One region of the Microbacterium sp. LWO14-1.2 genome, then DNA from elsewhere that is predicted to be linked to it. Evidence: predicted binding sites of a transcription regulator. Region 1 holds the regulator's gene; each other region holds the start of a gene.
What was found. The regulator LexA, encoded in region 1, represses DNA repair genes until DNA is damaged. The targets are predictions, from matches to a motif close to TCGAACANNTGTTCGA.
Positions count from the first base shown of each region.

Region 2: the regulator LexA is predicted to act here: its motif matches at 6,492-6,507, upstream of MRBLWO14_RS11090 (DUF222 domain-containing protein).
Region 3: the regulator LexA is predicted to act here: its motif matches at 5,255-5,270, upstream of recA (recombinase RecA).

Region 1 is NZ_CP151633.1:3,179,450-3,189,741, forward strand. Features, by position in the region: gene MRBLWO14_RS15320 (MFS transporter) at 1-463, opposite strand, end outside; gene prfB (peptide chain release factor 2) at 572-1,681, shown strand; gene MRBLWO14_RS15330 (DUF4352 domain-containing protein) at 1,756-3,324, opposite strand; gene ftsE (cell division ATP-binding protein FtsE) at 3,481-4,548, shown strand; gene ftsX (permease-like cell division protein FtsX) at 4,545-5,459, shown strand; gene smpB (SsrA-binding protein SmpB) at 5,535-6,011, shown strand; gene MRBLWO14_RS15350 (prolyl oligopeptidase family serine peptidase) at 6,012-7,877, opposite strand; gene lexA (transcriptional repressor LexA) at 7,930-8,616, opposite strand; gene MRBLWO14_RS15360 (LysM peptidoglycan-binding domain-containing protein) at 8,908-9,270, shown strand; gene MRBLWO14_RS15365 (histidinol-phosphate transaminase) at 9,308-10,292, shown strand, end outside.
Region 2 is NZ_CP151633.1:2,308,174-2,318,465, reverse strand. Features, by position in the region: gene MRBLWO14_RS11115 (ABC transporter ATP-binding protein) at 1-1,084, opposite strand, end outside; gene MRBLWO14_RS11110 (ABC transporter ATP-binding protein) at 1,081-2,808, opposite strand; gene MRBLWO14_RS11105 (enoyl-CoA hydratase/isomerase family protein) at 3,008-4,069, opposite strand; gene MRBLWO14_RS11100 (ATP-binding cassette domain-containing protein) at 4,191-5,849, shown strand; gene MRBLWO14_RS11095 (hypothetical protein) at 5,923-6,372, opposite strand; gene MRBLWO14_RS11090 (DUF222 domain-containing protein) at 6,518-7,927, shown strand; gene MRBLWO14_RS11085 (glutamate-1-semialdehyde 2,1-aminomutase) at 7,945-9,273, opposite strand; gene hemB (porphobilinogen synthase) at 9,346-10,292, opposite strand, start outside.
Region 3 is NZ_CP151633.1:298,308-308,599, forward strand. Features, by position in the region: gene MRBLWO14_RS01570 (dihydrofolate reductase family protein) at 1-337, opposite strand, end outside; gene miaA (tRNA (adenosine(37)-N6)-dimethylallyltransferase MiaA) at 428-1,366, opposite strand; gene miaB (tRNA (N6-isopentenyl adenosine(37)-C2)-methylthiotransferase MiaB) at 1,363-2,910, opposite strand; gene MRBLWO14_RS01585 (regulatory protein RecX) at 2,999-3,751, opposite strand; gene recA (recombinase RecA) at 4,010-5,056, opposite strand; gene MRBLWO14_RS01595 (DUF3046 domain-containing protein) at 5,328-5,552, opposite strand; gene MRBLWO14_RS01600 (helix-turn-helix transcriptional regulator) at 5,573-5,881, opposite strand; gene MRBLWO14_RS01605 (CinA family protein) at 6,023-6,502, opposite strand; gene pgsA (CDP-diacylglycerol--glycerol-3-phosphate 3-phosphatidyltransferase) at 6,499-7,074, opposite strand; gene MRBLWO14_RS01615 (DNA translocase FtsK 4TM domain-containing protein) at 7,074-9,785, opposite strand; gene MRBLWO14_RS01620 (ribonuclease J) at 9,863-10,292, opposite strand, start outside.

The DNA of each region.
Region 1 (10,292 bases):
TCGCCGCGATCTCGGACCCGAACAGCTGCAGCAGGCCGGCGGCCACGAACGGGCCGATGAAGACCCCGAGGCGGAAGCTGCCGCCCAGCAGCGACAGCGCCCTCGCGCGGAATGCGATCGGCACGCGGGTCGTCATGAACGCGTGCCGCGCGAGACCGAACGCCGCCGCGCAGAAGCCGAGGAGGAAGACGGATGCCGCGAGCACCGCGGGCGACGGGGCGAACACCATGCCGACACCCGCCCCGATCGCGACGATGCCGGCGATGACCATGGTGTACCGCTCGCCGATCCTCGCGACGGCCCAGCCCGCGGGCAGGTTGCCGCACAACTGGCCCACGACGAGCGCCGAGGCGACCAGGGCGGCGAAGGCGACATCCGCGCCCATCGAGGCGGCGATGACGGGGATGAGAGGGATGACCGCGCCCTCGCCGAGGGAGAAGAGGATCGTCGGGAGGTACACCATCGGCCCGAAACGCCTCAGGACCGTGGATGCACCGCTCACTCCCTTCACGCTACTCCCGTTCACCGGGCGTCCCCGTCCGAGCAGGCGGCACGTTAGGCTGGATGCGCCATGCTCGAACTCGATCTCTCCGCCGACATCCAGGCCCTCCGCGTCACCTACGGTGACATCCGCGAGGTCGTCGATGTCGATGCGCTCCGCTCCGACATCGCCAAGCTCAGTGAAGAGGCCGGCGCTCCCGACCTCTGGGACGACACCGAGCGCGCACAGAAGGTCACGAGCGCCCTCAGCCACCGCCAGTCGGCCCTCGCGCGCGTCGAGGGCATCGGCCGCCGTCTCGACGACCTCGAAGTGCTCGTCGACCTCGCGAACGAGATGGGCGACGAGGACTCCGCGATCGAGGCCCGCAACGAGCTCGCCGCGCTGACCGAGGTCATCAACCAGCTCGAGGTGCAGACGCTCCTCGACGGCGAGTACGACGAGCGCGCCGCGATCATCACGATCCGCTCGGGCGCCGGCGGCGACGACGCCACGGACTTCGCCGAGATGCTCATGCGCATGTACCTGCGCTACGCCGAGCAGCACAAGTACCCGGTCAAGGTCATGGACACGTCGTACGCGGAGGGCGCCGGCATCAAGTCGGCGACGTTCGAGATCGACGCGCCCTACGCCTTCGGCACCCTGTCGGTCGAGGCGGGTACCCACCGTCTCGCACGCATCAGCCCGTTCGGCTCGGCCGACAAGCGTCAGACGTCGTTCGCCGCCGTCGAGGTCATCCCGCTCATGGAGGAGGCGACCGAGGTCGACATCCCCGAGGGCGACATCCGCGTCGACGTGTTCCGCTCGTCGGGCCCCGGCGGCCAGTCGGTCAACACGACCGACTCGGCCGTGCGCATCACGCACCTCCCGACCGGGATCGTCGTGTCGATGCAGAACGAGAAGTCGCAGATCCAGAACCGCGCCGCCGCGATGCGCGTGCTGCAGACCCGCCTCCTGCTGCTGCAGAAGGAAGAGGAAGCAGCGAAGAAGAAGGAACTCGCGGGCAACATCACCGCGAGCTGGGGCGATCAGATGCGCTCGTACTTCCTCTACGGCCAGCAGCTGGTCAAGGACCTCCGCACCGGACACGAGTCGGGCAACCCGGCAGCGGTGTTCGACGGAGACCTCGACGGTTTCATCTCTGCCGGCATCCGCTGGCGCAAGCGCAAGGAAGAGGACTGAGCGCCTCAGTCCTGCCGCACTGAGAGAGGGCCGGAATCCCCGCGGGGATTCCGGCCCTCTCTCGTCGTCGGGGCTCAGCCGGCGGTCGGGGTGACCGTGATGCGCGCGACCTCCTGGAACATCTCGTCCGTGACGATGACGGTGTACGAGGCGCTCTGCGCGACGTCGAACGTGACCTTGCCGCTGATCGAGTCGCCGGCCTCGAGGTCCTCGCTGCTGAGCTGGCCGTCGGCGAAGAAGTCGTACGTACCCTCGGCGCCCTCCGCCGTCTCGATCGCGAAGTAGATGGGGTTGACGTAGCTCGTGCCCTCGAGACCGGTGACGGTCACGTCGAGGATGACGAAGCCGCCGTTGGTCGACGGGATGCTGGAGCCGTCGCTCGTGCTCCACGTCGCGGACGTGACGGTGATTTCGCTGGCGCCGGAGTACTGCTCGATCGTGATGGGCTCGCCGAGCGTGCCCTCGACGACCTCGGGCGGGGTCGAGGTGCCGTCATCGGAGTCGTCCGTGCTGTAATCGCTCGACGGCGGTGCGCTCGGAAGGTCGCGCACCACGCCGGCGACCGTCGAGATCGCGAAGACGAAAGCCATGACGACAGCGATTACGGTCCCCACGACCGAGAGCACGATACCGGCGATGCCCGGCCACTTCCTGCCCTTGAGGAACACCGAGATCAGCGACACGATGAAGCCTGCGGCGAGCAGGATCCAGCCGAACACGAACGTGAACGGGATGCAGGACAGGATCGTGCCGAGTGCAGCGGCACCGAGGCCGATCAGACCCACGATCGAGAGCGGCGCGGGCGCTGCGGGGGCGGCGGCATACGGGTATCCGCCGGGGGCGCCGTACGCGGGGGCTGCGGGCGGGTAGGCGCCGCCCTGATAGCCCTGCTGGGCCGCACCGGGGTACGACGGTGCGCCGCCGTACGAGGGCGCCTGCGGCGGCTGGGGTGCCGGTGCGGAACCGGGGTACGAGGCTGCGGCCCCCGGGTAGACGGGCGCGCCCGCGTACGGCGGCGCACCGCCGTCGACAGGCGCGGTCGGGCCGGTCGAGCCAGGAGCCGTGAAGGGCGTGGTCGGCTGTGTGCCGTAGCCGGATGTGTCCGCGCCATCCGCTGCGCTCGGCGCAGACCACGACGGCGTCGACTCGGGTGCGACGACCGTCTCTTCGGCCGGCTCCGCCGCAGCGGGCGTCGAGTCCACGGGGGCGGTCTGCTCAGGAGCGGTCTGCTCGTGCGCCGCGGGCTCGTGCGCCGCGGGCTCGTGCGCCGCGTGCTCGTGCGCCGCGTGATCGGTCGCGGCGGGCTCGGCGGAGGGAGCGGGAGCGCCCGTCGACGGCTGCTCCCATGCGCCGCTCTCGACGGCCGAGATCGACTCGACTGCGGCTGCGGTCTCGGCGGCGGCGGCCGACTCGGGCACGCTTGCGTCGGCGTCCGACTCGGGCACGCTTGCGTCGGCGTCCGCAGAGGCGCCGGCGTCCGAGGCGCCGACGATCGAGGCGTCGGCGACCGGCGAGTCCGCGGTCTGCTCGGCGCCGGAGTCCGCGGCATCCGCGGCCGGGGCGAAGTGCTCCGTCCACTGCGTGCCGTCCCACCAGCGCTGACGTCCGGATCCGTCGTCGTACCAGCCTGCGGGCGTCGTCATGGGGTCCCCCTCGAATCATCGTCCGTGCGATCGGCACGGATCGGCATCGCCGCTGTATACCGGCACATCATGTATAGCAGTGCGCCACGACGCGCAGGGGGCCACAGGGGTGTCGCTCGCGGGCAGGGGAATCAGCGCACTTAGGCTCGTATCGCCATGATTCGGTTCGAGAACGTCACGAAACGCTATCGCGGGACCACCAGGCCCGCGCTGTCCGGCGTCGACTTCGAGGTCCAGCGCGGGGAGTTCGTCTTCCTCGTCGGTGCCTCCGGGTCGGGGAAGTCGTCGTGTCTGCGGCTGATCCTGCGCGAGGACGTACCCACTTCGGGGCGCGTCGCCGTGCTCGGTCGCGACCTGCGCTCGCTCGCCAACCGCAAGGTCCCCTACTTCCGCCGGCACATCGGGTCCGTCTTCCAGGACTTCCGCCTCCTGCCGTCGAAGACCGTCTATCAGAACGTGGCGTTCACCCTGCAGGTGACCGGATCGTCGCGCGGCTTCATCCAGCAGGCCGTGCCGGAGGCGCTCGCCCTCGTCGGCCTCGACGGCAAGCAGAAGCGGATGCCGCATGAGCTGTCGGGCGGCGAGCAGCAGCGCGTCGCGATCGCGCGTGCACTTGTCAACCGTCCGCAGGTGCTGCTCGCCGACGAGCCGACCGGAAACCTCGACCCCGCGACCTCGGTCGACATCATGCAGCTGCTCGCCCGCATCAACGCGGGCGGTACGACGGTGCTCATGGCCACCCACGAGGCGGCGTTCGTCGATCAGATGCAGCGGCGCGTCATCGAGCTCCGCGACGGCGTGATGGTGCGCGACGAGGTGCACGGCGGCTACGGCGACACCTCTCAGATCCCGCGACTCGTCCCCGAAGAGGTGCGCGGAGCCGCTGCGGCCGCCGCGCTCACCGCCGTACAGGAGGTGCAGCGCCAGACGGCCGACCTGTCTGTCGTGCGCGCCGCTCTCGCCGAGGAGCTCAGCGCACAGCGCAAGGCGGCTGCGGCCGCGCCGGACGCCGTGCCCACGGCATCCGAGACGCCGGAGGCGCAGGCAGTGCCCGCCGAGCCGTCGGTGGAGGAGGCGACGGTGGTGCCGGAAGCACCTGCCGCGCAGACCCCGCCGCGCACGCATCCCATCGTGCTCCCCGAGGTCGACGTCGCCGAGTTGGGGGTCGCCGATCGCCTCGGCCTCTCGGATGACGGCGACGAGAAGGTGGGGCCGACGTCATGAGAATCGGACTCATCCTCACGGAGGCCCTCGTCGGCCTCCGCCGCAACATCTCCATGGTCATCTCCGTCGTGCTCGTGACGTTCGTGTCGCTCACGTTCGTCGGCGCCGCGATCCTCATGCAGTCGCAGATCGGGACCATGCGCGGCTACTGGTCGGAGCGCGCGCAGGTCGCCGTCTACATGTGCTCGTCGATCTCGGAATCGGACACGTGCATCGACGGCGCGGCGACGGAGGATCAGGTCACCGCTGTCCGCGACCAGCTCGAGGGCGACGCGCTGTCGCCGCTCATCAACGAGGTGACCTTCGACAGCAAGGAAGACACCTACGCCAAGCTCGTGGCACAGCTCGGTGAGGAGCAGGCCAGCGTCATCACCCCCGACCAGGCCTTCGAGGTCTTCTTCGTCACGATGAAGGACCCGGGGCAGTCGCAGGTGATCGCCGAGGCGTTCAGCGGCGTCGCCGGGGTGGAGCAGGTGCGGGACCAGCTGCAGTACCTCGAGCCGCTGTTCTCGGCGCTGACCGTCGCGACGTACATCGCGGTCGGCATCGCCGTGCTCATGCTCATCGCCGCCATCCTGCTCATCGGGACCACCATCCGCCTCTCCGCGTACGCGAGACGCAAGGAGATCGGGATCATGCGTCTCGTCGGCGCCTCGAACCGATTCATCCAGACGCCGTTCGTGCTGGAGGGCGTGTTCGCCGCCTTCCTCGGCTCCGTGCTCGCGAGCGCGGCGGTCGTGGCGGGCGTGCACTTCGGCGTCAACGGCTATCTCCGCGGCCGGGTGCCGTTCATCACCACCTGGATCGGGATGCAGGATGCCGCGGTCGTCGTGCCCGTGCTGATCATCATCGGCGTCGTGCTCGCCGCGCTCTCGGCGGGCTTCGCGATCCGCCGGTGGCTTCGCACCTGACCCGGCGCGGTATAGACTGACAGGCTGCTCGGTGACGGATCGCGTCACCGACGTCGTCACGCACAGGAGAGAATCATGCCCAGGGAACGCGGGGAGAAGGTCATCGCGACCAATCGTCGCGCACGTCACGACTACAACATCGAGAAGTCGTACGAGGCGGGGATGGTGCTCACCGGCACCGAGGTCAAGTCACTGCGTCAGGGACGCGCGAACCTCAGCGACGGGTATGCGTTCGTCAAGGGCAACGAGGTGTTCCTCGACGCCGTGCACATCCCCGAGTACTCGCAGGGTCACTGGACCAATCACTCGGCCAAGCGCATCCGCAAGCTGCTGCTGCACCGCGAGGAGATCGCGAAGCTCGCGCACGCCGTCTCGGCGGGCGGCTACACGCTCATCCCGCTGAAGCTGTACTTCTCCGACGGACGCGCCAAGGTCGAGATCGCGCTCGCGAAGGGCAAGCGCGAGTACGACAAGCGTCAGACGCTCCGCGAGCGGCAGGACACGCGCGAGGCGGAGCGGGCCATGCGCCTGCGCAACCGCGTCGGCGAGTGATCAGCCCGCCGGTCTGAAGCCGAACACCCGGCCGAGGAACGCGAGCTCCCGCTCCAGTGCGTCGACGATGGTCTCCGCGGCGCGGAACCCGTGTCCCTCCGTCGGGTACAGCACGTACTCGTGTTCGACCCCGCGCGCTGCCAGCGCACCGCGGATCGCCTCCGATTGCGCCGGCGGCACCACGCGGTCTTCTCCGCCCTGCATGAGCAGCACCGGCACGTCGATGCGATCGGCGCGCGTGAGCGGTGAGCGCTCGACGTAGAGGTCTTCCGCCTCGGGGAGCGGACCGACGAGCCCCTCGATGTAGTGCGCCTCGAAGTCGTGGGAGTGCTCGACGAGCATCCGCAGGTCCGCGACGCCGTATCGGCTGATTCCGGCCGCGAACGTGTCCCCGCGCACGAGCGCCGACAGCACCGTCCAGCCGCCGGCGGAACCGCCCTTGATCGCGATGCGTGCGGGGTCGGCGAGCTCCGCCTCGACGAGCCCGCGCGCCGCAGCGATCACGTCGTCGACGTCCACGACGCCCCACGCGCCGTCCAGGCGCTCTCGATACGCGCGCCCGTACCCGCTCGAGCCGCCGTAGTTCACGTCGAGCACCCCGATGCCGCGACTCGTGTAGAACGCCATAGCCGAGGACGTCGCGCCGGTTACGTGGGCGGTCGGACCACCGTGCACGAGAACGACGTACGGCGGCAGCTCTCCCTCGGGGGCGATCGCCGACGGGTGGGCCGGTGGGTAGGCGAAAGCGTGCACGGGGCCGTGGAGGCCGTCGACGACGAGGGGGGATGCCGTGGGCATCCACGCCGGGTCGACCGGTGCGCCACCGGCGACGGCCTCGACCGCGCCGGTGTCGACGTCGACGAGCCAGAGACCGGGAGCGGACGTCGAACTGCTGCCGGAGAGGAGGATGCGCGTTCCGGCGACGTCATCGACGCTGACGTGGCCGTCCGGCGGGACGGTCAGCGGGCGAGCGCTGCCATCGGAGGAGATCACGACCACCGCGTCCCTGCCGTCGGTCCGCACCGCGACGAGGCGACCGTCGTCGAGGGGCTGATACCAGCGGTTGCCGAGCACCCAGAGTCCGTACCCCGTGTCGGCGTCCACATCGGCGGCGGTCACCGGCTCTGGCGTCCCGTACCGCCCGTCGGCGTCGACGCGCACCCTGTGCAGGGCCCACCGCCCGGACGGGTCATCGGCGACCACGAGTTCGTCGTCGCCCGTCCACTCGGGCTGCAGAGCGGCGCGCGTCGGCACGACGGTGGTGAGAGAGCCGTCGGTGACCGCGAGACGCGCCGACTGCCACGGCATCCGTGTCGCGTCCCACTCGACCCAGGCGACCCGGTGTCCGTCCGGACTCGGTGCGGGGTGCGCGAAGAAGCCGTCGCCCTCGACGATCACCCGCACCGCGCCGGGATCGTCTGCGGCCGATCCGTCGACCGGGATCTCGACGACGGCGCGCCGGTGCGGCTCGACGGTCAGATCCTCGCGCACCGCGAACAGCCGCCCCCGCTGCACGCGCAGACCGCCGTGGACAGGGCCAGGGGCTGTGAGGACTGCGGGCTCGCCGCCGCGCGGCATCCTCCGCACGCGCTGGTCCTTCGCGTCGACGAAGTAGAGCGTTCCGTCGTGGTCGGCCGCCCACGCGCCGCCGCCGTACTCGTGAACGCGGGACCGTGCGCTCCACGGCGCCGGGAGGATCTGGTCGCCGGTCGAGCTCCGGACGGTGACGCGACCGCTTTCCGATGGGACCGACTCGCCCCACCAGACCTCGTCCCCGACGAAGCGGGCGCCGTCGATGCGCGGCGACGACGCCGCGACGGATGCCGGAGTGAACGGTGAAGGCCAGGAGCCGAACGGTGCGGACATGCCTCCGAGCCTAGGCGGAGCCGGCCGGCCGGTCGGCTCCGGCCGGAAGACCTCAGACGGCGCGCAGGACCGCGACGACCTTGCCGAGCACCACGGCCTCGTCGCCGAGGATGGGCTCGAACGCCGAGTTGCGCGGCAGCAGCCAGGTGTGGCCGTCGCGGCGGCGCAGCACCTTGACGGTGGCCTCGCCGTCGAGCATCGCGGCGACGATCTCGCCGTTCTCCGCGCTGTTCTGCGAGCGGACGACGACCCAGTCGCCGTCGCAGATGGCGGCGTCGATCATCGACTCGCCCGAGACCTTGAGCATGAAGAGGTCGCCCTTGCCCACGAGCTGGCGGGGGAGGGGGAAGATCTCCTCGACCTGCTGGTCGGCGGTGATCGGCACGCCGGCGGCGATGCGGCCGACCAGCGGGACGAGGGCGGCGTCGCCCACCGGGGTCGCGACATCGGCCGGGTTCTCGGCGCCGGTGCCCGGCAGATCGATCAGCACCTCCATGGCACGGGTCTTGCCGGGGTCGCGGCGCAGATACCCGCTCAGCTCGAGCTGTCCGAGCTGGTGGGTGACGCTGGAGAGCGACTTCAGCCCCACCGCGTCGCCGATCTCGCGCATGCTCGGCGGGTAGCCGTAGCGGCTGATCGACGTCTGGATGACCTCGAGGATCGCCATCTGCTTGGGGCTGAGGCTCTTCCTCCGCCGAGTGCGCGGCGCCTCGGACTCGGGGGCGGAGATCTCGCTCATGGTGCTCCTCAGGTGTGCGGTATCGCGGTCCGGATTCGAATGTCGGTGGCCCGTGATGGGGTGTGCGTATCGAAACCGTATCCGAGAATCACGCCGATCTGGAATATCTGTTCGAGCGTGTCGGCTGATTCGGAGAACGGGTTTCGAAGAACTCTTGACAGACATTCGAATTCGAAGATACCTTCGGAACGTAGCTTCGCATTCATGACTCCCGGCCGAGTCGCGAATGCGAACGCTACGCCAACTTCATCGCTGATGCAGACGCACAGCGGTAGAGCAGAGGAGCACCAGATGACCACCATTACCTTCAGCACTGCAGCGGTCCTTCCGGCACGTCCGGCGACGCGGCTCCGGCTGACGGCGCGCGGTCGTCGCTTCCTGCTCGCTCTCGCCGCCGTCCCGCTCGCCGGGGGCATCGCGTTCGCGGCTTTGAGCGGGGGCACGGCCCTCGCCTCGAACGAGAGCGTCGCGACGGCATCGTTCGAGACGGTCACCGTGATGCCGGGCGACACCCTATGGTCGATCGCCGAGAGCGTCGCGCCTGGTGCCGACCCGCGAGAGGTCATCGGCGACATCACCCGCCTGAACGTCCTCCAGGGCGGTGCGCTCCAGATCGGCCAGGAGATCGCGATCCCCGCGCAGTACTCCGAGTGACGTCACCCGGCAGCCGGGCGCCACTGCGCGGCCTACCATGGGAAGGGTGACCGCATCACTCGCCGACCTCCCGCTTCGTGACGATCTTCGAGGACTCACTCCCTACGGGGCCCCTCAGGCGCCGCTGCCCATCGCCTTGAACGTCAACGAGAACACGCATCCCGTCCCGGATGCCGTGGCGAGCGACATCCTCGATGACATCGCCGTGGCTCTGCGTGACGTCAACCGCTACCCCGACCGCGAGTTCACCACCCTCCGCGAGGGTTTCGCCGAGTATCTCGGGCACGGTCTCGAGGCGGAGCAGATCTGGGCAGGAAACGGCTCGAACGAGGTCCTGCAGCACATCCTGCAGGCCTTCGGCGGTCCGAGGCGCACAGCCTTCAGCTTCGCGCCCACCTACTCGATGTACCCGCTCATCGCGAAGGGCACGGGCGCGACGTGGGTCGCCGGCACGCGCCAGCCCGACTACTCGCTCACTCCCGACGATGCTGCCGCGCAGGTCGAGGAGGCCGACCCCGATGTGATCCTCCTGTGCGCGCCGAACAACCCGACCGGCACCCCGTTGTCGCTCGATGTGATCGAGGCGGTGTACGAGGCCAGCCGAGGGATCGTCGTGGTGGATGAGGCGTACCAGGAGTTCGCTCCGCGCGAGGCGGCATCGGCGCTCACGTTGCTCGACGGGCGTCCGCGACTCGCGGTCTCGCGCACGATGAGCAAGGCCTTCGCCTTCGCGGGTGCACGCGTCGGCTACCTCGCGGCCGATCCCGCGTTCATCGACGCGCTGCGTCTCGTGCGGCTGCCCTACCACCTGAGCGCGCTCACGCAGGCCGCCGCCATCGCGGCTCTGCGCAACTCCGACGTCATGCTCGGCATGGTCGAGGAGATCATCGAGCAGCGCGACCGCATCTCGGCGACGCTCGAGGCGCTCGGGTACACGCCCCACGAATCATGGTCGAACTTCGTGCTCTTCGGGGGCGTCTCCGATCCCCGTGCGGTCTGGCAGCAGCTGTACGACCGCGGGG
Region 2 (10,292 bases), 870 kb from region 1:
GGCTGCCGACGAACGTCATGGCCGGCATGATGATGCCGGACAGGAACTGTGCCTTGAAGCTCGCCTGGAACAGCTCCTCGTTCTCGTCCTTGAACTTCTGCAGCGCGTCCTGCTCCCGGCCGAAGACCTTGACGAGAGCGTGCCCCGAGAACGACTCCTCGACGCGCGCGTTGAGACGACCGACCTTGCGCCACTGGGTGCCGAAGGCCTTCTGCGAACGCGGGCCGATCACGCCGAAGATCACGCCCATGAGAGGCAGTGCCACGAGGGCGACGAGCGCGAGCTGCCAGGAGATCGAGAACATCAGCACGAGCACTCCGACCACGGTGAGCACCGCGGTGAGCGCACCGGACAGCGATTGCTGCATGGTCTGGGTGATGTTGTCGATGTCGTTCGTCACGCGCGAGATCAGGTCGCCGCGCTGCACCTTGTCGAAATACGACAGCGGCAGCCGGTTGATCTTCGCCTCGACGCGCTCGCGCAGCCGCCACATGGTACGGACCATGATCACGTTGATGACGTAGCCCTGGACCCAGCTGAGGAACGCCGCCACGATGTAGATCGCCAGCACGGCGGCGATGATCCAGCGCAGCGCGTCGAAGTCGATGCCGGATCCGACCTGGAAGTCGTGGAGCGCCGACACCTGGTTCGCGTAGTCGTCCTGACCGGCGGCGCGCAGCTGCTCCACGACCTCGGCCTTCGGCGTCCCCACGGGGAAACCCGGGAAGTCGCCCTGCGACTGTCCCAGCTGGTTGGCGATGAAGCCCGTGTAGATGAGGTTCGTCGCCTCCGCGAGCACCTTCGGCGCTGCGACCGTGAGAACCACGCCGATGGCGCCGAGGATCGACACGAACACGAACCACACGGCCGACGGCTTGAGCAGGCCGATCATCCGGCTGAAGCTCCGACCGAAGTTGTCGGCCTTCCCGGGCGCGACGCTGTCCCAGCCGCCGCCGTCCTGCCTCGCCTTCTCGGCGAGTTCCGCCTCGTACTTCTCCTCGTCGGAGAGCTCGCGCTCGACGACGGGGGCTGCCGGCGCGCCTCCGCGCTGGCGCCGTGCCCTCTGCGGCTTCTGGTCGCTCATGCGTCCACCCCCAGCTGCGATTCGACGATCTCTCGATAGGTGGTGCTCGTCTCGAGCAGCTCCTCGTGTGTGCCGACCCCGACCATGGTGCCGCCCTCGAGCACGACGATGCGGTCGGCGTCGGTGATGGTCGAGACGCGCTGCGCCACGACGATCTTCGTCACGTTCGGCAGCTCCCGCCAGAGCGCCTGCCGCAGCCGCGCGTCGGTGGTGAGGTCGAGCGCGGAGAACGAGTCGTCGAACACGAGGATCTGCGGCTGGCGCACGATCGCACGGGCGATCGCGAGGCGCTGACGCTGACCGCCCGAGACGTTGGTGCCGCCCTGCGCGATGCGGGACTCGAGCCCGTCGGGCATGTCCTCCACGAAATCGCGGCCCTGCGCGATCTCCAGTGCGTGCCAGAGATCTTCGTCGGTGGCATCCTCGCGGCCGTACCGGAGGTTCGACGCGACGGTGCCGGTGAAGAGGAACGGGCGCTGCGGCACGAGTCCGATCGATGCCCACAGCGACTCGACGTCGGCCTCGCGCACGTCGGTCCCGCCCACGAGCATGGCTCCGCCAGAGACGTCGAAGAGGCGCGGGATGAGCGACACGAGAGTCGTCTTGCCCGCACCCGTCGAACCGACGATCGCGACGGTCTCGCCCGGTCGTGCGCCGAAGCTGATCCCCGAGAGCACCGGGGCGTCCGCGCCCGGATACGTGAAGGAGACGTCGTCGAACGAGACGGCGCCCGGGTCGGGGAATTCCGTGACCCCGGCATCCGGCCGGGTCATGCTCGACTCGGTCTCGAGCACCTCGCCGATGCGCTCCGCCGAGACGGCGGCGCGCGGGATCATGATCGCCATGAAGCTGGCCATGATGACGCCGCCCATGATCTGCCCGATGTACTGCATGAAGGCGAAGATCGTGCCGACCTGCGCCGTGCCCGCGTTGACCTCGATGCCGCCGAACCAGATGACGGCGACGACGGTGACGTTGAGGATCAGCATGAACAGCGGGAACAGCAGCACGAACAGCGAGCCGACCCTGCGACCGACCACCATGATGTCGGTGTTCGCCTCGCGGAAGCGCCCCTCCTCGATGCGCTCGCGCACGAAGGCGCGCACGACGCGCACCCCGGTCAGCTGCTCGCGCATCACCCGGTTCACCGCGTCGAGCTTGCCCTGGTAGCTGCGGAACAGCGGCACCATGCGGCTCACGACGAGGCCGGCGACGATGAGCAGCAGCGGCACCGAGACGGCGATCAGCCAGCTCAGACCCACATTCGTCTGGATCGCGAAGATGATGCCGCCGATCGCGAGCAGCGGCGCGGTGACGAGCATCGTGGCGCCCATCATCGCGAGCATCTGCACCTGCTGCACGTCGTTCGTGTTGCGCGTGATGAGCGAGCCGGCGCCGAACTGCGACACCTCGCGCTCGGAGAAGCCGCTGACGCGGCCGAAGACGTCGGCGCGGATGTCGCGACCGGCCCCCATGGCGGCACGGGCCGCGAAGTAGGTCGCGATGATCGACGCGACGATCTGACCGAGCGACACCGCGAGCATGAACAGGCCGGTGCGCCAGATGTACCCCGTGTCGGAGAGCGCGACACCCTTGTTGATGATGTCTTCGTTCAGACGGGGCAGATAGAGCGTGGCCAGCGCGCTCGCGAACTGGAAGACCAGCACCACGAGCAGCAGCCACTTATAGCGGGACAGATAGCGGACGAGAATTTTTCCCAGCACAGGCGGACTTTCTATGAAGGGTGACGCGGCGGATCTCCCGGCAGGCGGACGCGGGCCGACGATCGCGCACATGCAAGAGTGCCACGAACCGCCGACATTCGTATCCCCCGCGGGGATGACCTTCGCTCACAGCGAACCGGCCGATCGAAGACCCCGGGTAGTTGGACCGCGGCGAACAAGACGCGGCCCCGCCTCACCCTCAGAACAGTGCGCGCTCCGGGGTGTATGCACGCGCATCGGCCCCGGCGTCCTCGGGGAGCTCCGCGATCGACGAGGGCTGCCACTTCGGGTTGCGATCCTTGTCGACGAGCTGCGCCCTGATGCCCTCGACGAGATCGGGATGCTGCATCACGAACCACATCACGCGGCGGTACTCCCCCGTGAGGGCGTCCCTCAGGCTGCTCATCGCCCGCGCCTCGCGAACGGCGTCGAGCGTCACGGCCAGAGCGGTCGGCGCGAGGCTCTCGAGCAGGTCGGCCGTGGCCGCGGCATCCTGCTCCTCGCGCGCCCGCAGGCGCTCGACGATCTCTGCGACCGTGTCGGCCGAGAAGGCGTCGTCGATCCACACGCGCGACGCCGGCACCGTCGAGGGCTCGGGCGTCTCGTCGAACAGCAGCACGATCTCGGAGGGGCCGGTCGGGTCGGCGCGGTAGGCGAGGGCCTCGCGCAGAGCGTCGAGCCGGTCGGAGGGCACCATGTGGTCGGCGAACCCGAGCAGCACCGCGTCCGCGGCATCCATCGTCGAACCGGTCAGACCGAAGTACTCGCCGAGCCGGCCCGGCATGCGGCCGAGCAGCCAGGTGCCGCCGACGTCGGGTGTGAAGCCGATGCGCGTCTCCGGCATCGCCAGCTTCGAGCGCTCCGTCACGATGCGGATCGCCGCGTGGCCGGAGAGGCCGATCCCGCCGCCCATCGTGATGCCGTCGGCGATCGTCACGACGGGCTTCGGGTACTCCGCGATGAGGGCGTCGAGCGCGTACTCCGCGCGGAAGAACTCCGCAGTGACGTCGGTGTCGCCCGCCACGATCTGCGAATACAGGGCGCGCACATCGCCCCCGGCGCACATCCCGCGCTCCCCTGCCCCGTCGATCATCACGATCTGCACGTCGCTGTCGTGACGCCAGGCCTCGAGCGCCTCGGTGAGCAGGTCGATCATGCCGGGGTCGAGGGCGTTGATCGCCTCGGGGCGGTTGAGAGTGAGCCGTCCCAGCGCCCCCTCCGTGCAGACGAGGACCCGGGGCGCGGTGGTGGAATCGGTCACGCGTGCCAGGCTACCCGCTGGATTCGTGCTTGCCCTCGCACCCGTCCGTGGGGTAAATACGCGATCGGACGGCTTTTCCGGCAGGATAGACGGAACTGCCCATTGCAACGAGAGGTCGCGGATGCCCGACGGACAGGTGCTCGAGTTCACGCGCGTGACGAAGCGCTTCAATGACGTGACGGCGGTGTCCGACTTCTCCGCACGGGTCGAGCCGGGAGCCGTCACCGCCTTCCTCGGCCCGAACGGCGCCGGGAAGACCACGACACTGCGCATCCTGCTCGGACAGGTGCGCGCCACCAGCGGAACCGCCACGATCGGCGGCGTCGCCCATTCCGAGCTGCGCCACCCTCTGCGCACGATCGGCTCCGTGCTCGAGGAGACGGTCTACCGGCCCCGTCGCAGTGCGACCCGCCACCTGACGATCGCCGCCAAGGCCAACGGCATCCCGCTCTCGCGCGTCGACGAGGTGCTCGCGCTCGTCGGCCTGGAACACGAGGCCGAGGGGCGCGTCGGCAGCTTCTCGCTCGGCATGAGGCAGCGCCTCAGCGTCGCGCACGCCCTGCTCGGCGACCCGGGCGCCCTCGTGTTCGACGAGCCGGCCAACGGGCTCGACCCCGAGGGCATCCGGTGGATGCGCCTGCTCATGCGTCGCCTCGCCGACGAGGGACGCACCGTGCTGGTGTCGTCGCACGTGCTCAGCGAGGTCGAGCAGGTCGCCGACAACGTGCTCGTGCTCTCGAAGGGGCAGCTGATGCTGTCGAGCGGCATCGAGAAGCTCGCCGACCCCACCGCCGGATCGGTCGTGGTCGACGCGGCGGACCGTGCAGCCCTGCGCAGCGCCCTGGCCGAGGCCGGGTTCCAGATCGAGGTGCTGCGCTCCGGACTCCGCGTCCGCGGAGGGGACGCGGCGAGGGTCGGCGCCATCGCCGCCGCGGCCGGCATCGCGCTCACCACACTCGTGCAGCGCGGCCCCACGCTCGAGGACGTCTTCATCGAGCTCGTCCGCGGCGGCACACTGGAGCCGCGCGCGGTCGCCGCGGCATCCGAGTACGTCGTGGCGGATGCTGACGCCGTCGCAGCGCCGGTTGCCGACGCTGTCGCCGAGCCGGATGCTGACGCTGTCGCCGAGCCGGACGAAGCACCCGGCGCCGATGCTGCCGTCGAGGCCCCGTCGATCGCCGAGGCCGACGCGGACACCCCTGCGGAGACCGACGCGACGGCCGCGGCGCCCGCGGAAGCGCCCGTCGAGGGCGGGCCGTCTTTCGACGACATCCTGTTCGGCGCCGGATCGACGCAGGCCGAGACGGATGAGCCGGAGGACAGCGACGCCGCGGAGGAATCACACGACTCAGGCGTGGACGTGTTCGACAGCCTCGGCGAGACGGATGCAACGGGCGACACCGCTGCATCCGAGTCGGGCGAGCACGACGACCAGCCCGGGGAGCACGGCGACGAGCCCGCGGAAGAGGGCGACCAGCCCCGGGAACAGGGCGACGAGGATCCTCGCTCCGCTGCGGTCAGCTCGATGCTGGCCGCCGCAGCACGCGCCTATTACGAGGACGAGCCGCGAGACTACCCCCACGGCGACGCGCCCGATGCTGACGAGCACGACGGAACCGGCGAGGGCGACACCCAGTGGTCTGTCGCCAGCACCGGGGTGATCGACCAGGTTCCCGCGTCTGCGCCCGGCGAGGGTGCGGAGGCGCAGGCCGAGGGCGAGCACGAGCACCACGAGGGCGAGCACCACGAGCACGAGCACCACGAGCACCGGCACGACTGAGCGCTCCGCGCCCTCCCGACAGTCGAATGCCTCCCCGCCGATCAGCGGGGAGGCATTCCTGTGTCCGAGGGATTCAGGCGGGCCTGGGGCGGATGACGGGACGCTTGCGCGCCTTCGACACCGGCGTCGGCGCGGTGGCGACGATCTCCTCGACGTCGGCGGGTTCCTCCGAGACAGGGAGTCGCAGCGCCTGCGTGAGCGAGAGCCCGTGGCGGGTCGTGAGGATCAAGCGCCGGAACTGCTCGTCACCGTCGAGGTCGATCACCACGCTCGGGCGGTGCCGACGGATCAGCACGAAATCGGTGCTTCCCGCGGCCTTCCAGGTCCCGGCCGCGAGGATACCCGGGATGTGCGTTCCGGGGTTCGGCACGCCGCGCAGCCAGGTCCACGCGTCGTCGGTGAGCTGCACCTTGGTGATGGTCTCGCGCTCGATCCGCAGGTTGTCCCGGTGGAAGCTCGCGGCACGCTCGATCGGCGAGAGCACGATCTCGAGTTGCGTCTGGTCCAGCAGCAACGTCACCATGCGTCCAGTCTGCCAGCGGCGTCCTGCCAGTTGTCTGCGTCTTCTTCACAGGACCGCAACGATCCGTTGTGTACGACCGTCATACGCTCGTAGCTCCATTCCGATGTTCTCCTCGATATTCGAACAAATCTACTAAACTCGGAGCATGGCTTCCACCTCCGCCGTCGAGATCGACATCGAGCAGCGCGCTGCGCTTCTCGACGCGTGGACGGAGACCCGCCGTCGGATCGCGACGCTCGAAGCGCACGCGTCGCACCTTCTCGCAGAGAGGATGCGGGTCGATCAACAGGATGCCGAGGAGCATCCCTTCCACCGCGACACGATCCACCGGTCGATGGTCGCGGAGTACGCCGCCGCGGGTCGCGTGGCGCACAGCACGATGGAGTACGCGTTCACCGATGCCGCCTTCCTCGAGCGGGGTCATCCCGAGGTGCTCGCCGCGTTTCAGGAGGGAGCGATCACCGCGGGGCATGTGCGCGAGATCGTCCGAGCGGGTGGCATCGTACGCGAGGCGATCAACAACGGCCGAGCGGATGCCGCGGCACTCGCCACCTTCGACACGGCCGCGCGCGTCGTGGCGGAAGCGGAGACGCCGGCCCGCACCGCCGCTCACGTGAAGCGCCTCGCCGCGGCCCTGGCAGGCGACACGGTGGTCGAGCGGCACGAGCGCGCACGGTCTGAGCGCGCCGTGACGATGCGCTCGGTGGACGACGGGCTGGCGCTGCTCACCGTCGTGCTACCCGAGCACCTCGCCGCCGCGATCATGGACCGGCTCACGCAGCTCGCCCGCGGAGTGGTGGCAGCGCGGCAGACTCCTGAGGCGTCCGCCTCGGAGGGCGATCGGGGCGTCGAGCCCGGCCTCGATTCGCTCGATCGGACGGCGATCTTCGCTGGCGGCACGTTCACGACCGACCCCGGCAACGCCGGCCACGACTCCCGGCACGGCTGCGACGCCGAACCCGTCCCCGCTGACTCGCGCACGATCGACCAGGTGCGCGCCGACCTGTTGACTGACCTGCTGCTCGCAGCCGACCCCAGTCCGGCGAACGGCCCCGGGCTCGACAACATCCGCGGGCGCATCCAGGTCACGATCGCGGCGACGACGCTCGCCGGGTTCGACGAGCGGCCCGCCGAACTCGACGGATACGGACCGCTCCACCCCGACCACGCCCGTGATCTCGCCGGGCGGAACCTCGGATGGTCGCGCCTGTTCCTCGACGCGGGCGGGTTGGTCACCGAGACCGACACGTACACACCGACCGAGCCGATGCGACGTTTCCTCAGGGCGCGGGATCAGCACTGCCGCTTTCCCGGATGCAGAATGCCGGTGCACCGATGCGAGACCGATCACACCCACGACCACGCGAAAGGCGGGCGCACCGACGTCCACAATCTCGCTCACCTCTGCCGCGGACACCATGCGCTCAAGCATCCGGACATCGCCGACGACCATCGGTGGTCGGCGCGACAACTACCGGACGGCACGATCGACTGGCTCAGTCCATCGGGCCGGAGCTACCGGGATTCGCCGCAACGACGAGTGATGTTCGTGTGATGGCTCGCGTCGGGGTGTCAGCTCGCCGCGAGGGCGCGAGCAGCAGCCGAGGCGGCAGCCGGAAGCGCCGCCTCGATACGCTGCAGCTCGTCCTCGCCATGAGCAGCTGTGAGGAACCAGGCCTCGAAGACGCTCGGAGGCAGCGCGACACCGTGTTCGCGCATGCTGTGGAAGAACGGAGCGTACCGGAAGGACTCCTGCGCCTGCGCCTGCGCGTAGTCGCGGGGAGCACCGTCACGGAACGACGCGCTGAACAGGCTGCCGGCGTGGGAGATCGCGTGCGTGACACCGGCATCCGTCAGCGCCGCATCGAGTGCGCTGGCGATGCGCGACGCCGCGGCATCCACTGTCGCGTAGACGTCGGGGGTGGCGAGCCGCAGAGTCGCGAGACCCGCGGCCACCGACAGCGGGTTCCCGGAGAGCGTCCCGGCCTGGTAGACCGGACCGACCGGGGCGAGCATGTCCATGACCTCGGCCCGTCCGCCGAGTGCGGCGAGGGGCATTCCGCCTCCGACGACCTTGCCGAACGTGATGATGTCGGGCCGATAATCCTCGCCCGCTTCCGCCTGCAGGCCCCAGTAGCCCGCCGGGTGCACCCGGAATCCGGTGAGCACCTCGTCGAGGATCAGCAGCGCGCCGTGCTGGTGCGCGATGTCGGCGAGGAAGCGGTTGAACCCCGGCTCCGGGGTCACGACTCCCATGTTCGCGGCGGCAGCCTCGACGATGACGGCGGCGATCCGATCTCCGTGCTCGGCGAAGACCGCCTCCAGCGCCGCGCGGTCGTTGTAGTCGATCACGAGCGTCTGGGCGGCGATCGGAGCCGGCACACCCGCAGAGCCAGGGAGCGCGAGCGTTGCGACGCCCGAGCCCGCGGCCGCGAGCAGTCCGTCGGAATGCCCGTGATAGTGGCCGGCGAACTTCACGAGCAGGTCCCGGCCGGTCGCACCCCGCGCCAGCCGAATCGCCGTCATCGTCGCCTCGGTGCCCGTCGATACGAGGCGCACCCGTTCGACCGGTGCCGCATCGCCCACGCGCACGCGGTCGGCGATCAGCTCCGCGAGCTCCACCTCGCCCTCCGTCGGAGCACCGAAGGACAGACCCCGATTCGCGGCCTCCTGCACGGCCGCGACGACCTCCGGGTGAGCGTGCCCGAGGAGTGCGGGGCCCCACGACGCCACGAGGTCGACGTACTCCACACCGGCGGCATCCGTCACGCGAGCACCGCGCGCCGACGCGAGGAACCGCGGCGTCCCGCCCACCGAACCGTACGCCCGCACCGGCGAGTTCACGCCGCCGGGGATCACCGCACGGGCAGCGGAGAACAGGTCGTCATTGCGGTCGGTCACAGCACACTCCTCAGGCGTCGCACGGCGGATACCGGCATCCTCCAGGCTAGCCCGCGCGGCTGGGCGCCGGGCTCAGCTGCGCAGCCAGCGAGCCGCCTCGGTCGCCCAGTACGTCAGCACGGCATCCGCGCCCGCCCGACGGATCGACAGCAGCGACTCGAGGATCGACGCACGACGATCGATCCACCCGTTCGCCGCGGCGGCCTCGATCATCGCGTACTCGCCCGACACCTGGTACGCCCACACGGGAACATCGACGGTATCGCGGACCTCGCGCAGCACATCGAGGAAGGCCATCGCCGGCTTCACCATGACGATGTCGGCACCCTCCTGCTCGTCCACGACGGCCTCGCGCACGCCCTCGCGACGGTTGCCGGGATCGAGCTGGTACGTGCGCCGGTCTCCCCGCAGCTGCGAATCCACGGCCTCGCGGAACGGGCCGTAGAACGCGCTCGCGTACTTCGCGGCGTACGCCAGCAGCAGAGTGTCGGTGAACCCCTCCGCGTCGAGAGCATGGCGGATCACCGCGACCTGGCCGTCCATCATCCCCGACAGGCCGAGCAGCTGCGAACCGGCTCGCGCCTGCGAGAGGGCCATCGACGTGTACCGCTCCAGGGTCGCGTCGTTGTCGACGGAGCCGTCCGCTGCCAGCACACCGCAGTGGCCGTGATCGGTGAACTCGTCCAGGCAGAGATCGGTCTGCACGACCAGCGCGTCGCCCACCTCGGCGGCCAGCGCCTCCGTGGCCACGTTGAGAATGCCCTTCGGGTCGTCCGCTCCCGAGCCCCGGGCATCGCGGACCGCCGGCACGCCGAACAGCATGACGCCGCCGACACCGGCCTCCGCCGCCTCCGTCGCGACCGCGCGGAGCGAGTCGAGCGAGTGCTGGGCGACACCGGGCATGGAACCGATCGGCTGCGCCTCGGTCAGCCCCTCCCGCACGAACAGCGGCAGCACGAGCTGGCGCGGCTCCACGGAGGTCTCCCGAACGAGACCGCGCATCGCCGGCGACTGACGCA
Region 3 (10,292 bases), 900 kb from region 1:
CCCAGACGCCCTTCCCGCCGGCGGTCTCGACCATCTCCGCGTGCGCGGCCGCGACGTCACCCTGAGCGAAGCGGATGTCGCCCTGCTCCGGGCGGTCGAGGTCGCGGTGCGTGAACACCCACGTCGGCTGTGCGTACCCCCACGTGCCCTGCTCATGTCGCATCACCCATTCATACGTCGACGCACCCATCGCGAGGGCACCCATCCCCCGCTCGAACTCCTGGTACGCCATCGGGCCGTCCTCGTCGATGTCCTGCGAGAGCAGCCAGTCGAGGGAGTGATCGTCTGTCGCGATGAAGCCGTCGAGGCTCGACGCGGTGTAGAAGTGGGTGGTCATGCCGCCAGGTTCCCACCGACCTCCGACATTCGCGGCGCACACCGCGCCTGCCGCACGGGCGCCGCTCGGGTGAGCTCGACTCACCTCGACTCACCTCGAGAGGAGTGATCCCGCGTCGATGGGCGCGTCGTGCCATTCGAGATCGGCGTACCGCTTGAACCAGGAGACCTGTCGACGCGCGTATCGACGCGTGAGCGCCTGCGTCTGCTCGATCGCCTCGCGTGCGGATAGCTGCCCGTCGAGTTGCGCGAGGGCTTGGGCATACCCGATCGCTCGGCGAGCGGTCGTGCCGCGCTCCAACCCTCGCGAGCGGAGGGCGTCGACCTCCTCGACGAGACCCGCCCGCCACATCCGCTCCACGCGCTCGTCGAGGCGCTCGACCAGGTGCGACCTGTCGACGTGCAAGCCGACGATTCGGGTGTGGGGGTGCCAGAGCGCAGGCTCCGCCGGGAGTGCGGCCCCGTGGGTCGCGCTCCCCTGCTCGAGCACTTCGAGGGCTCGCATCACTCGTCGCGCGTTCTTGGCGTCGATGCGATCCGCCGTGGCGGGGTCGAGTCGCCTCAGCCGGGCGAGCAGCGCGTCGAGACCGCTGTCGTCGAGTTCTCGTTGGAGTCGATCGCGGACAGCGGTGTCGCGGGGCGGGAACGCGAAGTCGAAGACCACGCTGGAGACGTACAGACCGGATCCGCCGACGAGGATCGCGTCGCCTCCACGGGAGTGGATGTCAGCCGCCGCGGCGCGTGCGAGCGGCTGGTACCAGGCCACGCCCGCTTCCTCGTCGACATCGCGCACGTCGAGCAGGTGGTGCGGGATGCCGCGACGCTCGTCGACCGTCAGCTTCGCCGTGCCGATGTCCATGCCCCGGTAGAGCTGCATCGCATCGGCGTTGATGATCTCCGCGTGGTTGCCTCGCGCACGCAGGGTTTCGGCGAGGTCGAGGGCGAGATCGCTCTTGCCCGTCCCCGTCGCACCGACGACGACCCACAGCTTCGGAGTACCCGACGCCGAGGCGACGCTGTCTGCGGTCACACGCCGACGCGAAGCGTGGGGAGGCCGAGCGACACCGCTCGTGCTCCGCCGGACGACGCCGGAGCGGGCACCGCACACGACTCCGCCTGGGCGCGGTCCCAGGCGTCGCCACCGCGGGTTCGGCGGATGCGCAGGGGCGCTCCCGTCGGATCGTCGGCGAGCAGGTGGAACGGCGCCGCGTGGCTGATGGTCACGGTCACGACGTCGCCGGGGCGCGGCAGGTCGGAGCCGGGGGTGACCTCGAAGTGCACGAGTCGGTTGTCCTGCGCTCGTCCGGTGAGGCGGTGCGTCTCGGCATCCTTCTTGCCCTCGCCTGTCGAGACCAGCACCTCGACCTCGCGACCGACCTGCTTCTGATTCTCCTCGAGGGAGATGCGCTCCTGCAGGGCGATGAGACGGTTGTAACGCTCCTGCACGATTGCCTTGGGCACCTGATCCGCCATCGTGGCCGCCGGAGTGCCCTCCCGGATGGAGTACTGGAAGGTGAAGGCGCTGGCGAAGCGCGACTGCTCGACGACCCGCATGGTGTCTTCGAAGTCCTCGTCGGTCTCGCCGGGGAATCCGACGATGATGTCGGTCGTGATCGCGGCGTGCGGGATCCGGTCGCGAACGCGCTCGAGGATGCCGAGGAACTTCTCGCTCCGGTAGGAACGGCGCATGGCCTTGAGGATGCGGTCACTGCCGGACTGCAGCGGCATGTGCAGCTGAGGCATCACGTTCGTAGTCTCGGCCATGGCGTCGATCACGTCGTCGGTGAAGGCCGCGGGGTGGGGGCTGGTGAAGCGGACGCGCTCGAGTCCCTCGATCTCACCGGTCGCGCGGAGGAGCTTGCCGAAGGCCTGTCGATCACCGAATTCGACACCGTAGGAGTTCACGTTCTGTCCGAGCAGCGTGACCTCGATCGCGCCGTCTTCGACGAGCAGCCGGATCTCGTTCAGGATGTCGCCGGGTCGGCGATCCTTCTCCTTGCCTCGCAGGCTCGGGACGATGCAGAACGTGCAGGTGTTGTTGCAGCCGACGGAGATCGACACCCACCCGCTGTGGGCGGAGTCGCGCTTGGTCGGAAGCGTCGACGGGAAGATCTCGAGCGACTCGAGGATCTCCATCTCCGCCTCGCCGTTGTGACGTGCGCGTTCCAGCAGTCCGGGGAGCGAGCCCATGTTGTGCGTGCCGAAGACCACGTCGACCCATGGCGCCTTGTCGAGCACGGCCTGCTTGTCCATCTGCGCGAGGCACCCGCCGACGGCGATCTGCATGCCGTCCTTGCGCCGCTTGACGGCAGCGAGCTGTCCGAGTGTGCCGTACAGCTTGCCCGCTGCGTTGTCGCGCACCGCGCAGGTGTTGATGATGACGACGTCGGCTTCGTCGCCGACCTCTGCCCTGATGTAACCGGCGCTCTCGAGCGAACCGGAGAGACGCTCGGAGTCGTGCACGTTCATCTGACAGCCGAAGGTGCGCACCTCGTAGGAACGCTGTCTGCCGTCGTGGTCGATCGCCGCCGACGACGAGGAGATGATCGTCGGCTCGCTGCGCGGGATAGTCATGATGATTCCATTCTACGAGCGCGTCGACGGGACACCGGCTGTGCTCGACGGAGCGCGAGCGGGCAGCGAGGATCCGATCGTCGTGGAATCAGTCCGAGTCGACGAAGCGCACTCCGCTCGACCCGCGGCCGGACGCTTCCGCCAGCGCGGTCTTCGCCGCGCTCATGGCGACTCCGCCGTTGTAGCCGCGGCGCGCGAGCTGCCCCACGAGACGGCGGAGCGCCGTGTCGGGATCGAGCCGGGCCAGCGACGTCGCCTTGGTCCGGGCGAACTCGAGGGCACGCTCGGCGTCGTCGTCCGGCAGTTCTTCGAGAGCGGCGTCGATGACCTCGCGCGGGATTCCTCGCTGAGCGAGCGCACGAGTGAGAGCGACGCGCCCCTGCCCCTTGCGCTGCACTCCCCCGGTGACGAGTTGCTCGGCGAGCACGGCATCGTCGAGATAGCCGCGCCGTTCGAACTCCGCGACCACATCGTCGACCTGGTGCGCATCGAGACGACGGCCGTCGTTCTCGTAGCCTCGCAGCACGAGACGCGCTTCGGAGACCGACAGCGAGCGCGAGCGGAGCTTGCGCACGAGGAGCTCCTCCGCTGCGGCGCGGATCTCCTCGTCGCTCTGCGGAGACCGCGCGCCCGTTCCCGCCTCTCCGAATGCACCGCCCGAAGAATCGGGCACGGCGTTGAGCGGACGCAGACGGGGACCTCGTCCTGCCGCACCCCGCGCAGGATGACGTTCGCTCGGGGAACCGTCCGACGCCTCTTCCGCCATCGATCCGCTGAGGTCGTCGCCGTTCCAGGTCGACCGCCAGAGTCCCGCATCGCCGGTGCGTCGCGGGACGACCACTTCGGCTGCGCGACGGGCTTCGTCCGAGACGCCGTCTCCCGTCCTATGCGAGCGCGACCCGTGCGAGCGCGACCCGTGCTCGTCCAGGCGCGGAATCCGATCCCCCGCGTCGTCGGATTCGGAAGCCCCGCGCCGCCTGCCGAACAGCGGCGTCACGGGAGCGAGCCGCTCGGACTCGCCCCCATGATGATCACTCATCGCACACTCCGGTCATAGGAGCAGTCGTTCCCCGACCGTCGAACTGCCTGCGCATGGCTTCTACGCGGGACGACGCTCGGCGAGCTCGTCACCGGGAGCAGCAGCAGCCGGCCCGCCGATCCCGAGCTTCTGCTTGATCTGCGTCTCGATCGTGAGAGCGATGTCGGGATTCTTGATCAGGAACGTGCGGGCGTTCTCCTTGCCCTGTCCGAGCTGATCTCCGTCGTAGGTGTACCAGGACCCCGACTTCTTCACGATGCCGTGGTCGACGCCGAAATCGATGAGGCTGCCCTCGCGGGAGATGCCGACGCCGTAGAGGATGTCGAACTCCGCCTGCTTGAACGGAGGAGCCATCTTGTTCTTGACGACCTTGACCCTGGTGCGGTTTCCGACAGCGTCGGTGCCGTCCTTGAGGGTCTCGATGCGACGGATGTCCATGCGCACCGACGCGTAGAACTTGAGCGCCTTTCCACCGGCGGTGGTCTCCGGCGATCCGAAGAACACACCGATCTTCTCGCGCAGCTGGTTGATGAAGATCATCGTCGTGTTGGTCTGGTTGAGACCACCGGTCAGCTTGCGGAGCGCCTGCGACATCAGGCGAGCCTGGAGACCGACGTGCGAGTCTCCCATCTCGCCCTCGATCTCAGCACGGGGCACGAGGGCTGCGACGGAGTCGATCACGATCAGGTCGATCGCGCCGGAGCGCACGAGCATGTCGGCGATCTCAAGCGCCTGCTCACCCGTGTCGGGCTGCGAGACGAGGAGCGCGTCGATGTCGACGCCGAGCTTGGCGGCGTAGTCGGGGTCGAGCGCATGCTCCGCGTCAATGAACGCTGCGATGCCGCCGGAGCGCTGGGCGTTGGCGATCGCGTGCAGGGTGAGCGTGGTCTTACCCGATGACTCGGGTCCGTAGATCTCCACGATGCGGCCACGCGGGAGCCCGCCGACGCCGAGAGCGACGTCGAGAGCGATCGAACCGGTCGGGATCACGGCGACGGGGGCGCGCTCATCGCTGCCCAGCCGCATGACCGAGCCCTTTCCGAACTGGCGGTCGATCTGAGCGAGTGCGGTCTCGAGGGACTTCTCGCGGTCTGCGGGTGATGGCATGACGTGCTCCTTATGCTCGCGTGGTGCCGCCTGTAGGCTGTCGCGGTCGTCCCGGGATCGGGACGAACTCTCCGACAAGGCGTATGGCTCTTCGGCCTGTTATCACCGTACGAGGGGCCACCGACATTGCATCGCGTGAGCCCACTGAACGGGGAGAACGTGGCCTCCGAACCACTTGTGCAGAACGTTACGCCCGTTTCGAACACATCTTCGACGACACGCCGGGAAAGACGTCGCGGATCTCGAAGCCGCTCCGCTCCGCCGTCGCGGCTCAGCGCTTGCGAGGCTCGAGCCGCCCGGCGCCGTGGCGGCGCTCGAGAGGCACATCCGTCTCAGCACACAGCGCGAGCCAGATGTCGCGCGGAGGGATCCCCGCGTCCAGGGCACCCTCGGCCGTGCGACCGGACAATCCTGTGAGCACCAGGTCGCTCACCAGGGACGACGCACGCCCACCGAATTCGGCCTCCACAGCGCGGAGGAACTCACTACGACGCATGAAGAGTCGGGGACTCGATGTCAGTGGAGCGAGAGTTCGGGCTCGACAGCCGCCACGAGGTCGTCGGGGACGACGTCGGGGAACACCTGGATGCCCTCGAGAACCGAGATGCGGTCACCGACCTCGCGCATGATCGTCGAGATCGGGACGTCGAGCGCATCGGCCACCGATGCGAGGATCTCGCTCGAGGCCTCTTTCTGTCCGCGCTCGACTTCACTGAGGTATCCGAGGGCGACAGACGCCTTGCTCGCGACCTGACGGAGCGTCCGCCCCTTCTGAAGACGGAAGTCCCTCAGAACATCGCCGATTTCCTGCCGTACGAGAATCATCGGAACCTCCTCCCAGATCGCCTACTCGAGGTCTCCCCCGATGGAATCGTCAGTCTAGTCGTATCGACTGTCACAGAATCTACCCTTGCACGCTGTGCTTTCGGTGTGAGCACATTTATGACAACGGGCACGTCCCGCTCGCTATTCCCGTGTCATCCGACGCAGCAGGGAGAGCACGGCGTCCACCGAAGCGGCGCGGATCCCCACGCGGTCGCCGTCGAATCGGAACGACTCGCTCGCGGAGCTCTCCGGAGTCACGACCGCGACGTGCACGGTGCCCACGGCCTGACCGTCGGGCGAGTCCGGGCCGGCGATGCCGGTCGTCGCGATCCCGACGTCGGCAGGTCGTCCGACACCGACGGCGCGGCGCACTCCGTCAGCCATCTGCAGCGCCACGCGCGGGTGAACGGGCCCATGCGCCGCCAGGAGCGCCTCGTCGACCTCGAGCAACGAGTGCTTGACCGGAGTCGCGTAAGCCACGACGGCACCCCAGAGCGCTGCCGAGGCGCCGGGGACGCTCACGAGCTCTGCGGCGACGGCGCCGCCCGTCAACGACTCGGCCACGCCCAGCGTCCATCCGCGGGCCGAGAGGGCCTCGACGACGTCGGAGGCGATCGTCACGCCGACCGCCTGGATCCTCTGACCTGGGCGACGATGTAGTCGATCCCGCTCGCCACCGTGAGGATCAGGACGATGATCATGAGCACAGCCGTCACGAGCACCCACGGCCACAGGCCGATCACCACGTGCAGGGGCAGCAGCGCCCATCCGAGAGCGACACCCTGCACGGCGGTCTTGAGCTTGCCCATCCACGCCGCGGCGACCACGTGCTCCTTCGCGACGATCAAGCGGTGGATGGTGATCCCCCACTCGCGCACGAGGATCACGACGACGACCCACCAGTTGAGTTCGGCGAGGATGGCGAGGCCGATGAAACCGGCCCCGGTGAGGAGCTTGTCGGCGATGGGATCCCAGAGCTTGCCGAAATCGCTGACGATGTCGTAGCGCCGGGCGAGGTAGCCGTCGACCCAGTCGGTGGAGATGGCCACGATGAAGAGGACCGCGGCGATCCAGCGAACGGCCAGATCGGTCAGGCCGTAGGTGCCGCCGAGCAGGAGCAGGACGAAGAAGACGACTGCGAGGGGGATGCGTGCGACCGTGATCGCGTTGGGCAGCTGCCGGGGTATCGCCATCAGTCGCGCCCCGTCAGTCCCCAGGCGTCTTCATCGCCATCGGCCTCGACCTCGGGCAGGCCCTCGAACTGCGCCTCGACCGGGTCGCGCGGGGCAACGGCTCCCGCAGCGGCGGGCGCTGCGGGGGTGGCACCGGCAGGGGCCGGCACGTCCTCACCGCGGAGCTTCGCCATGACCTGCGGAAGCTGCTCCGGGGTCGCGAGGACGTCACGGGCCTTCGATCCCTCGGACGGGCCGACGATCTCCCTCGACTCGAGCAGATCCATCAGGCGGCCCGCCTTGGCGAAGCCGACGCGCAGCTTGCGCTGCAGCATCGACGTGGAGCCGAACTGCGACGACACGATGAGCTCGGCCGCGGCGAGGAGGAGTTCGAGGTCGTCTCCGATGTCCTCGTCGACCTCCTTCTTCTTGCTCGGCTCCATGGCCTCCTGCACGTCCGGCCGGTACTCGGGACGAGCCTGCCGCGTGACGTGCTTGACGACCGCGTCGATCTCCTTCTCGTCGACCCACGCACCCTGCAGACGGAAGGGCTTGGACGACCCCATGGGCGAGAACAGGGCGTCACCCTGACCGATGAGCTTGTCGGCACCGGGGCTGTCGAGGATCACACGGCTGTCGGTGACGCTGGTGACGGCGAAGGCAAGACGCGATGGGACGTTGGCCTTGATCAGACCCGTCACGACGTCGACGCTCGGGCGCTGCGTGGCGAGGACCAGGTGGATGCCGGACGCACGGGCGAGCTGCGTGATGCGGACGATCGAGTCCTCGACATCGCGCGGAGCGACCATCATGAGGTCGGCGAGCTCGTCGACGACCACCAGCAGATACGGGTACGGCTTGAGCACGCGCTCGCTGCCGACGGGCACCTCGACCTCGCCGGCCCGGACGGCCCTGTTGAAGTCGTCGATGTGGCGGAACCCGAACGACGCGAGGTCGTCGTACCGCATGTCCATCTCCTTCACGACCCACTGCAGCGCCTCGGCGGCCTTCTTCGGGTTCGTGATGATCGGCGTGATGAGGTGCGGGACTCCTGCGTAGCTGGTGAGCTCGACACGCTTCGGGTCGATCAGGACCATCCGCACGTCCGAGGGACGTGCGCGCATGAGCAGGCTCGTGATCATCGAGTTCACGAAGCTCGACTTACCGGAACCCGTCGAACCGGCGACGAGGAGGTGCGGCATCTTCGCGAGGTTCGCGACCACGAAGTTGCCGCCGACGTCTTTGCCCACGCCGATGGTCAGCGGGTGCGTGCTCTTGTGCGCTGCCTGCGAGCGGAGCACGTCTCCCAGCGCGACCGTCTCGCGGTCGGTGTTGGGGATCTCGATGCCGATGGCGCTCTTGCCGGGGATGGGCGAGAGGATGCGCACGTCGTTGGATGCCACGGCGTACGCGAAGTTGTTGCTCAGCTGCAGGATCTTCTCGACCTTGACGCCGTGCCCCACCTCGACCTCGTACTGGGTGACCGTCGGACCGCGGGAAAACCCCGTGACCTTCGCATCCACGTTGAACTGCGACAGCACGCTGGTGATCTGCTCGACGATGCGGTCGTTCGCCTCCGAGCGGGCCACCGAGGGCGGGCCCTCCGCCAGCACGCCGGGCGACGGGAGGATGTACGGCGCGACCGGAGCCTGAGGGCCGCCGTCGCCCGGGCCGTCGGTGCCGAACCCGTCGAGCCCCGGGAGCTCGGGCATCTCGCCCGTGTCCGACTCGTCGTCGAGGAGCGCCGTGGTCTGCTGCTCCGCGAGCGCGTCGGTCACCGAGCGCACGTCGGACAGGACCTCCGTCGCCGCGTCGTACGGGTTGGCGACCGTGACGGCCTGGTCGTAGGCGGGCGTGGCCTCCTGGGTCCCGAGGAGCGCCGTGATGTCGTCGGAGCCGAGCGTCCCCTCGTCGGGATCCTCCTCGCGACCGGTCTTGTTGCGCCGCCACCAGGGCAGCACGTCGGGGTCGTCGACCTTGTCCGCGTCGTCGATCGCCGTGGCATCCTTCGCCGGCTTCTCGGTGCGCTCGGCGTCGAACATCCACGCGTAAAGGTCGCCGAGGCGCTGGCCGATGCGGTTCGGCGGCGTCTTCGTGAGGATCAGGATGCTGAGCACCACCAGCAGCGACAGCACGAGATACGCCGGGATGTCCGTCAGATACGTCAGGGGCTGCCCGATCAGCCATCCGAGCAGGCCGCCGGACTCGCTGAGGGCCGGCATGCCCTGGTTCGGGTGCGGTCGCGGACCCGCCACGTGGAAGATGCCCGACAGCGCGAGCACGAACATCCCGAAGCCGATTCCGATGCGTCCGTTGTCGTGGACGGACGAGGGATGACGGAAGAGCCAACCGGCCAGCAGCAGGAGCAGGACCGGCATGATGAACGCGACCCGCCCCACGAAGAGGCCGACGGAGTACGCGCTGATGCTCGCGGCGACCTCGCTGCCGATGAAGAACCACTCGTTCACCGCGCCGGCGATCGCCAGCAGCACCAGGAGGAACGGGAAGCCGTCGCGACGGTCGTCCTTCTCGAGCGTCTCGGGACCGAAGGCACGGAAGAGGCCACCCACACCGTGGGCGAGACCGCCCCACGCACGGACGATCACCGGGGGCTTGTCGACATCGTCGATGTACTTCTTCGGCGCAGCCTGGGCCTTCGGAGCCGCCTGCCTCTTGGGGCGAGGCGGGGCGCTCTCGGACGCGCGCGCTGACTTCGTGGTGCTCCTGGCCATGCTCTCACGTTACGACCAGCACCCGACATCGGCCCGTAATGACGCGGCATTCCGGGCCGATCGGGGGCCTCGCGGACTCAGGCCTCGATGACGAGCGGCACGATCATCGGACGACGGCGCAGCTTCTGGTTGACCCACCGGCCGATCGTGCGACGCACCACCTGCGACAGCGCATGCGTGTCGCGGACGCCGTTGCCCGACGCCTCCTTGAGGGCGGCGACGATCTTCGGCGAGACGTCGTCGAAGACCGAATCGTCCTCGGCGATGCCGCGGGCGTGGATCTCCGGTCCCGAGATGATGCGCCCCGTCGCGGCATCCACGACGACGATGACCGAGACGAAGCCCTCCTCGCCGAGGATCCGACGGTCCTTGAGGTCGGCATCGGTGATCTCGCCGACCGTCGAGCCGTCGACGTACACGAAGCCGAGGTCGAGCTGACCGGCGACGCGTGCGTCGCCGTCCTTCAGGTCGATCACCGTGCCGTTCGAGGCGATGATCGTGCGCTCC